One region of the Pseudoflavonifractor sp. genome, then DNA from elsewhere that is predicted to be linked to it. Evidence: predicted binding sites of a transcription regulator. Region 1 holds the regulator's gene; the other holds the start of a gene.
What was found. Region 1 encodes NrdR, which represses ribonucleotide reductase genes. Its sites were predicted from a motif close to CACNANATNTNGTG; they were not measured.
Positions count from the first base shown of each region.

Region 2: a site for NrdR is predicted at 2,038-2,051, ahead of ACOX7T_RS06755 (vitamin B12-dependent ribonucleotide reductase). Genes of this name have one in related genera too.

Region 1 covers NZ_JBMNPX010000007.1:90,070-94,792, reverse strand. Annotated here, with positions in the region: gene ACOX7T_RS08380 (hypothetical protein) at 1-720, shown strand, start outside; gene ACOX7T_RS08375 (hypothetical protein) at 725-3,277, shown strand; gene nrdR (transcriptional regulator NrdR) at 3,345-3,800, opposite strand; gene ACOX7T_RS08365 (hypothetical protein) at 3,975-4,097, shown strand; tRNA gene ACOX7T_RS08360 (tRNA-Gln) at 4,309-4,382, shown strand; gene ACOX7T_RS08355 (DUF4363 family protein) at 4,497-4,723, opposite strand, start outside.
Region 2 covers NZ_JBMNPX010000005.1:72,056-76,778, reverse strand. Annotated here, with positions in the region: gene ACOX7T_RS06765 (methionine ABC transporter permease) at 1-711, opposite strand, end outside; gene ACOX7T_RS06760 (methionine ABC transporter ATP-binding protein) at 704-1,708, opposite strand; gene ACOX7T_RS06755 (vitamin B12-dependent ribonucleotide reductase) at 2,157-4,511, shown strand; gene rpiB (ribose 5-phosphate isomerase B) at 4,584-4,723, opposite strand, start outside.

The DNA.
Region 1 (4,723 bases):
AACGTGGACTGCGTCTGGTACTGTACCGACGAGCTGGAGCTGCGCCAGATCAGCATCCGGGACGAGGACAAGGCCGACCAGGCCAAGTACGGATACAGTGCGGGACGGCAGGCCACGCCCACCAATGAGCTGATAGCCCGCATGAGCCAGCTGGCCACCCTGTTCCGTCCCAATGTGCCGGTGGTATTCCTGCTGGGCAAGAGCGACACCATTGAGTCCCAGGGGCGGATCAGCTCCATCCTGTACCGGGACGGCTACCGTCCCGGCGCCACCGGCGATTGGCTGGACGTGGAGGGAAAGCAGCGCACCATTCTGCGGGCCAAGGACTTCTGTGACAGGGCCCACCAGCTGCGCGCCTACCTGCGGGAGCAGAACCTCCGGCTCATTGAGCAGTTTGAGACCCATTTTCCCGTCCACACCTTCCTGGCCACCTCCAACTATGGCCACGGCTTCCGGGAGGACGGAACCCCCACCGGAGAGAAGCGTCCCTTCCAGACCGAGGCGCCCTTCCTGTGGATGCTGGCCATGCTTGGCTACCTGCCGGTGTCGGAAGGGAACACAGAGTATTACACTATGAACCGGGAGGGCCGGAAGGACGCGGACCAGCTGAGCTGGGAGAATCTAGGTATGTACGGCCGGAGTGCCGGAGGCTACCGCTCTCACGGAAACCGCCATGGCGGCGGAGGCGGCCTGCTGGGCGGCCTGTTCGGAAGGAGGTAAGAGTATGAGCGGAAAACAGTTGGCGGGTGAAATCCTGAAGGGACACGCCGGACAGTACCGCAGCTTCTCCTGTCCTGCGGGGGTGCTGACCCGTGAGGAGGAGGAACAGTGCCTTAGCGGCACACTGCCGGGGGACCGGAGCCGGGGGAACCAGACCCTGCGGTGCGTCACCTGCGGCAGCCGGCGTCTGCTGGTGTCGGGGTACAGCGCCGCCCAGAAGAGCAGCTCGGTGGACGCGGTCTATCAGCACGCGGCCTTCTTTGAAAATTTCCACCAGTGGTTTGAGAGCGGTACTGCTCATGAGCTGGCCTTCTTCCGCTTCGCGGGGGAGGAGGACTTCCAGAGCGTAGCCGATCAGCGGACACAGCTGAGCAGCGGCTGGCCCCGCCGGGGGGCCGGCCTGCGGGAGACCCTGTGCCAGCTCTCTCTCACGCCGGACCAGCAGGCGGACCTGGCCTGCTGCTGTCTCTCCAGGGGTATGACCAACGACTTCGGCAGCCTGGTCATCCTGATCCCGGGCAGCGAGGACTATGCCGCCTGCTGCCGTACCGTAATGGAACGCATTCTCAGCTGCGTGCCCACCGGCCTGTGGCGCTATCTCAGCTTTTCCACCAACCCGGACGAGATGGGCAAGCGGAGCTTTGCGGTTCTCTTTGCCCCGGAGGGCACTGCGGTGCGGGCCGGGGGGCGGACCGCCATCCGGCTGGATGACAGCACATGGCCGGTGAGCCACAGCCTCCGGCCCGAGACGGCGGAGCTTATCCACGCTGCGGCGTTCAATCCGGAGATACTCCGGACCGTTGCCAGAGAGCTGGAGCGGGACGAGGCGCTGGAACGGCTGACGGAGGAACGCTATGTCAACTTCTGGCGGCAGTATCAGCTCAGACTGAAGCCTCTGGACTGCGCCGCGCTCAAGCAGTACTGCGGCCAGCTGGGCCAGCATCTCAGCGAGCGGGAGCGGAGCAGGCTGGAGGAGGAGGTCCGTGCCCGCCTGACTACGCCGGGCACGCTGGAGGGCGCTCTGCGGCAGGATGAAGCCCTGCTCAGGGCCACCGGTCCGGAGGAGCTGGACCAAGGGCTTGCGGCCTATGAGACGGTCTTTCGCGTCCTGGGCCGGGGACTGGACAAGGTATTCTCAGCCGAGCTGCTCAACCGTATCCTGACCTCGGGACAGCCCACACTGGAACAGCTTGTTGGAGACGCGCAGCGGCTGGACCGCTGCCGCAGCGCCGGTGAGGACGGCGTTTTGGACAAGGCGGCGGTGCGGGAGCGCCGGGAAGTGCTGCGCCGTGAGACGGAGGCGGCCAACCGCCGCCGCCAGGAGGAGTTCGAGCGGGCCATTCCGGCCGGATGGGACTGGAACCGGCTGCGGACGCTGGTGGAGCAGCTGAAGCCCTGCCAGGAGAGTGTCCGGTACAGCTGTCTGAGCAAGCTCGCTCAGCTGGCGGCAGACCATCTGGAGCGCTCCGGACTGTCTGAGAGCAGTGTGCGGGAGTTTTACGCCCAGGCATCCGGCCTCGTGGGACGAGGCGCCGAGCTTGCGCCGCTGGAGAAGTGGTATCAGAGCTGGCAGCAGCAGCTGGAGGAGCGGCGGAAGATGCTGGACAGCATGACCAGCTACCGGGCCTATCTGGAGATGGAGAAGCAGGACGAGGAATGCCTGTACCGCCTTCTGGACTATTTTGAAGACAACGGCTATCGTGACGCAGGCGTGGCCGAGCTGCTCCAGGCGGCGGAGCTGAAGTGGGGCGAGGCCTGGCCCCGCCTGCTGGACCGGCTGACGGAGCTGTTCAAGGTTCTGCGGGGGAAACAGCGGCTGGGCGTGTGGCTGGAGACCGGGAAGAACTGGGCGGCGCTGTACTCCGAGCTGCTGGCCTGCCGGATGATCGAGCAGAAGGTGGGCGAGATCAAGCTGCATCTCTGGTATCAGGATGCCGGAGAGGCAAGAAGTGTGAGGCTGACCAAGGTGCTGGAGACAGTGGAGATGCTCCAGCCGGTGGTGCTGGACGGCAAGCGGGACACGGACGGCTGGTACGACCGGGAGGTACTTCGGGCCCTGCTGGACTCCGGTATGATACACCCGGAGGATGAGGAAATCCTGCGGGATGTACTGGACACCAGAGACCTCGACCTGTTGGGCAGGGATACAGGCCGCAGAAACGGAAAACACGTCAAAAAGCAGAGAAAGCTGCGCCCCGCTTTTGTAGCCCTTATGCTCTCCGCGGCCGCACTTCTCTTGGTGATTGGTATGGCACTCGGCCTGCTTATATCTTCGGCAACAGCGCAGCCCCAGCCCTCCGAAACGCCGGGCACGGAGCAGAGCGGCGAACCCGCTCCCCGGCCCAGCCACTCGGAGGACGTGGAATCCACCCCGGCACCCTCGGAGAGTGAGAAGCAGGTGGTGCCCTCTCAGCAGGTGAGTGCCAGTCCCTCTCCCAGCCAGAGCGGGGGAATGGTAACGCCCAGACAGCCTGAGCCCTCTGACTCCATACGGGAGGACAGCGGGACAGACACTGTAAAGCCGCGGCAATCCTCTTCAGCGGACGACACGGAATAAAAAGAAGACACCAGAGACTGCGGATACGGGCAGTCTCTGGTGTCTTTTCATTTTGAAGCGGGAAGGTTCAGCGCTCTTTGAGCAGCTTGTTCAGCTCTTCCATAAAGGTGCTGATGTCCTTGAACTGACGGTATACGGATGCGAAGCGGACATAGGATACCTCGTCCACGTCCTTGAGCTTTTCCATCACCAGCTCACCGATGCGGGCAGAGGGGATTTCGCGGTCCATCTCATTCTGGAGGGTGAGCTCGATTTCGTCAGCGATGCGGCTGAGGGTATCAAAGGGGACGGTCCGTTTCTCACAGGCGCGGATCATACTGTTGAGCAGCTTACTCTTGTCAAAGGTCTGGCGGCTGCCGTCCTTCTTTATTACCACCATGGGCAGGCTCTCCATGGTCTCATAGGTAGTGAAGCGCTTGTGGCACACCAGGCATTCCCGGCGGCGGCGGATGCTGGCGCCCTCGTCTGAGGGGCGGGAGTCCACAACCTTGCTCTCGGGGTTGGAACAGAAGGGGCATCTCATGGCCGACTCCTCCTATCTGAAATATGTCGTGGGGCTCGTCTCAATAAGTATAACACGGGCTGGACAAATGTGGTATTACTTCTTTGGAAAAAATTTTGTCCAGAGTGAAGTTTTTGAGTATAGGGCCCGGTGTACAGGGGGAATAATAGGTCCAGTGAAAGCGAGGTGAGCTTTATGCAGAACGAAAAGCAGAACAAAACCAACATGGGTCCTCAGGATAAGACCAATGGTCAGAATCCTCAGAACAAGAAGAAGGACCAGGCTCAGAACAAGAGCAACCGTCCCGAGCAGTACTAAGCCGCAGCCGGAGCCGTCCGGAGGCGAGGCACAGGCCTCACTTCCGGACGGCTTTTTGCCGGAGAAAAGCGGGGAAAAAGGCATAAAAACAGCCCAAAAGAGCCTGATAGATTCCAGTGCAAAAAAAATAAAAAAATTTCAAAATTCTTCTTGACAAATCTCGAGGTTCTGGTATAATAAATCCTGCGCTTGCGAGTGAGCGAAACGAAATAGCGGGATTGTGTAAGGGTAGCACGACAGACTCTGACTCTGTTTGTGAGGGTTCGAATCCTTCTCCCGCTGCCAAAAGAAGTCTGGAATCAAACGATTCCAGATTTCTTTTTTTTCAAAAACAATCAGAGGCCGGTATCCTTTCTCTGTGGAAGGATACCGGCCTCTGATTATATGATACATATCATGCTAGAGAATGTTTTTCAGCGAGAGCTGCTCTGCCTCATAGAGAAGTCTGATTTGGGTGATAAGGCGGGCATTTGCAGCGGAGTACTCACCGCTCTCCTCGCAGGTGATAAATTCCCCTACCTCCTGAAATCCGCTGTTGATATCATCGGTATCCGCATGCCGGAGGAGCACATGAAGGTACAGCGTGTGGGATTCCCAGTCCCGGAAGGCTTCTTCCGTGAGCCGGG
Region 2 (4,723 bases), on a different contig from region 1:
TCTGCGGCGGGTGCGGGTGAGCCGCTTGTCGCTGCGGACCGCCAGCCAGGTGCCCAGGGACTGGAAGATCTGCACCAGAATGACGATGAAGATGACCGCGATGAGCATGACGGCCGGGTTGTACTTGTTGTAACCGTAGTTGATGGCGATCTTGCCCAGGCCACCGCCGCCGATGGCACCCGCCATAGCGCCGTAGCTGAGGATGGTGATAAAGGCGGTGGTGGCGCCGGAGATGAGGGAGGGCTTGCTCTCGGGCAGAATGACCTTCCAGATAATCTGGAAGGGGGAGCAGCCCATGGACTGGGCCGCCTCAATGACGCCCTTGTCCACCTCGTGCAGGGAGGTCTCCACCAGCCGGGCCACAAAGGGGGCAGCGGCGATGATGAGGGGCGGGATGGAGGCCAGGGTGCCGATGCGGGTACCCAGCAGCACCTTGCTCAGGGGGAGCACCATCAGCATCAGGATAAGGAAGGGCACGGAGCGGAGAATATTGATGACAAAATTGAGCACCCGCATCACAGGAGAGGGCAGGGGGCGGATGCCATCCTTCTCACCCACCACCAGCAGTACGCCCAGGATCATTCCCAGGACGCAGGCGAAAAAGGTGGAGATGACGGTGGAGTATAGGGTCTCCCAGGTACCGGCCCGGAACTCCTCCCACATGGCGGGGCTGGAGAGGGCTGCCTGCAGATCTGCGATAAATTCATCCATGGTAGTCCTGCACCTCCTCTACGGTGACGTCACGCTGGCTTTTCAGATAGTTCATGGCCTTGGCTGCCTCGGCGCTGTCCTGGGGCAGGCCCAGCAGCATGGAGCCGAAGGCCTTGCCGTCGATGTTCCGGGTGTCGGCGCCCAGGATGTTTACCTTCACGCCGCAGTCGATGGCCAGGGAGGAGATGAGGGGCTCGTAGGAGGAGCCGCCGTTGAACACCACCCGCACCACCTTGGCCACGGGGAACTGCTCCAGGGCCACCCCGTCGGGGAACACCAGCCGCCGGCCGGCCTCGCTCTTGGGGTTGGAGAAGACCTCCTCCACTGTACCGGTCTCCATCACGTGGCCGTGCTCCAGCACCGCCACATGGGAGCAGATCTCCTCCACCACCGCCATCTCGTGGGTGATGACGATGACCGTAATGCCCAGCCGCTTGTTGATGTCCTGAATCAGCCGCAGGATGGAGCGGGTAGTGGTGGGGTCCAGGGCGGAGGTGGCCTCGTCGCACAGGAGCACCTTGGGGTTGCTGGCCAGGGCACGGGCGATGGCGATGCGCTGCTTCTGGCCGCCGGAGAGCTGGGCGGGGTAGGAGTCGGCCTTGTCGGGCAGACCCACGGTCTCCAGCAGCTCTCTGGCCTTGAGCCGGGCCTTGGCCTTGGGCACCCCGGCGATCTCCATGGGGAAGCAGATATTGTCCAGGCAGGTGCGCTGCATGAGCAGGTTGAACTGCTGGAAGATCATGCTGATGGAGCGCCGCTTTTCACGCAGGGCCTTGGGGGAGAGGGCGGTCATGTCCTCTCCGTCGATGATCACATTGCCGGAGGTGGGCCGCTCCAGCAGGTTGATGCAGCGCACCAGAGTGGATTTACCCGCGCCGCTCATGCCCACAATGCCGAAGATATCGCCGTCCCCGATGGTGAGGCTCACATCCTCCAGGGCGGTGAACACGCCGTCCGGCGTGGGAAAGGTCTTTTGTAAATGCTGAATTTCTATCACGGTGAAGTCTCCTTCCGCTTTTGTAGATGGGAGCCGCCCGGCTCCGGTGGGAGGCCCTTCACATTCGCTCCCCGGAGGGAAAACGGCCTGAGCATCCCAGATGAAGCATGACTGCATCCCTCCTGGTGAAGACGGATTTTGCCCCCTGGATGGGGAAAATGGGGACAATGGGTACCCTAAATTGTATGACAGGGAGGCAATACTGTCAAGGCGAAATTCCCCGTGTGTCCGTCTGCGGGGCTGTCAATCGCTTTTTTTCAACAAGAATGAGGGCTAAAATTCTACACGGAATAGGAAGAACAACATGTTGACAGAAGCTGTCATCATGATACAATATATTGCGTGACAAATCCGACCCGCCTCACTGTGAGGGCGGGTCTTGCTTTGGCCTGAGCGGGCGGCCCAGCCCCACGGCCCATAAACTTACCGAGAAGAGAGGAAGAACGACATGGCGATTTCCGAGAACGCAAGAGCCGTGCTGGAGAAGCGATATCTGATCCGCGACGAGAAGGGTGAGCCCACCGAGACTGTGGACGACCTGTTCCACCGGGTGGCAAACGCCATCGCGGCGGCGGACGCCGCCTTTGACCCCAAGGCCGACGTGGCTGCCACCGCCCAGAGCTTCTACGACATGATGACCGGGCTGGATTTCCTGCCCAACTCCCCCACCCTGATGAACGCCGGCCGCCCTCTGGGCCAGCTGTCCGCCTGCTTTGTCCTGCCCGTAGGGGACTCCATGGAGGAGATTTTTGACGCCATCAAGAACGCCGCCCTCATCCACAAGTCCGGCGGCGGCACCGGCTTCTCCTTCTCCCGCCTGCGTCCCCGTGGCTCCACCGTCAACTCCACCGGCGGCGTGGCCAGCGGCCCCATCTCCTTCATGAAGGTGTTCAACGCCGCCACCGAGGCGGTGAAGCAGGGCGGCACCCGCCGGGGCGCCAACATGGGCATCCTCCGGGTGGACCACCCCGATATCCTGGACTTCATCACCTGCAAGAACGACACCAAGGAGATCACCAACTTCAACATCTCCGTGGGCATCACCGAGAAGTTCATGCAGGCCGTGGAGAACGGCGGCAGCTACGAGCTGGTGGACCCCGCCACCCACAAGGTTACCGGCGCCCTCAACGCCCGGGAGGTCTTTGAGAAAATCGTCTCCTCCGCCTGGCAGACCGGCGAGCCCGGCATCATCTTCCTGGACCGGCTTAACCGGGACAACCCCTGCCCCCAGCAGGGCGAGATCGAGTCCACCAACCCCTGCGGCGAGCAGCCCCTCCTGCCCTATGAGGCCTGCAACCTGGGCTCCATCAACCTGGTGACCCACCTGATGGAGGAGGACGGCCGCTGGGTGCTGGACAAGGACAAGCTCACCGCCACCATCCGCACCGCCGTCCACTTCCTGGACAACGTCATCGAGGTCAACAAGTACCCACTGCCCGAGATTGACGCCATGACCCGCTCCACCCGGAAGATCGGCCTGGGCGTCATGGGCTTTGCGGATATGCTGCTTTATATGGGCATCCCCTACAACAGCGACCAGGGCGTGGCCATGGCCCGGGAGGTCATGGAGCTGGTCAACACCATCGGCCACGAGGAGAGCCAGGCTCTGGCCCAGGTCCGGGGCGCTTTCCCCCTCTTCGATGAGAGCACCTACCGCAATGGCAAGCCCATCCGCAACGCCACCGTCACCACCATTGCTCCCACCGGCACCCTGTCCATCATCGCCGGTGTGTCCTCCGGCGTGGAGCCCGTGTTTGCCTACGCCTACATCCGCAACGTGATGGACAACACCCACCTCATCGAGACCAACCAGATCCTCAAGAACGTGCTGGTCTCCCGTGGCCTCTACTCCGAGGAGCTGATGCGCCAGATCGTGGAGCAGGGCAGCCTGGCCCATGTGGACGGTATCCCCGAGGACATCAAGCGGGTGTTCGTCTGTGCCCACGACGTGTCCCCCATCTGGCACGTGAAGATGCAGGCAGCCTTCCAGGCCTACACCGACAACGCCGTCAGCAAGACGGTTAACTTCCCCAACTCCGCCACCAAGGAAGAGGTGGCCGAGGTGTATACCCTGGCCTACAAGCTGGGCTGCAAGGGCACCACCATCTACCGCGACGGCAGCCGTGACGAGCAGGTGCTCAACATCGGCAAGGTCAACGACGGCAAGGACAAGGCCGAGAAGAAGGACACCACCGGCGATCCCATGGTGGACGCCGTGCTGGAGGCCAGCTGCGACGGCGCCGCCTGCGTCATGAAGACCAGCGCCTACGGCACCATCCTGCCCCGTCCCCGTCCCGCCGTCACCAGCGGCTTCACTGAGAAGGTGAAGATCGGCTGCGGCAACCTGTATATCACCGTCAACTACGACGAGACCGGCATCTGCGAGGTGTTCACCAACACCGGCCGGGCTGGCGGCTGCCCCAGCCAGAGCGAGGCCACTGCCCGTCTGGTGAGCGTGGGCATCCGCTCCGGCATGGACCCCAAGGAGATCATCCAGCAGCTCAAGGGCATCCGCTGCCCCTCCTGCCTGCGTCAGCCCGGTGTGCCTGTCACCTCCTGCCCCGATGCCATCGCCAAGTCCATCGAGAAGGTCATCAAGGCCACCCATGACGGCGGCAAGCCCCAGCCCACGGTCTCCGCGCCCGCCAAGGTGCCCACGCCCCAGGCCAAGGTCCAGGTGAACCCCAACATGACCCCCGCCGAGGCCAAGCTGGCCAAGTACTGCCCCGAGTGCGGCAGCAAGCTGGAGCATGAGGGCGGCTGCGTCACCTGCCGCAACTGCGGATACTCCAAGTGCGGCTGATAAGCTGTTAAGAGAATAAAACGGACCGGCATTGCTTGGCAATGCCGGTCCGTTTTGCTTGTAAGCGGGAAATTAGTCCTCCAGGGCCATGATCTTGTTCACGCGGCGCTCGTGGCGGCCGCCCTCAAACTCGGTCTCCAGGAAGGCATCCACAATGTGCTCGGCCTCAAAGGGGCCGGTAAAGCCGCCGGCCAGGGCCAGCATGTTGGCGT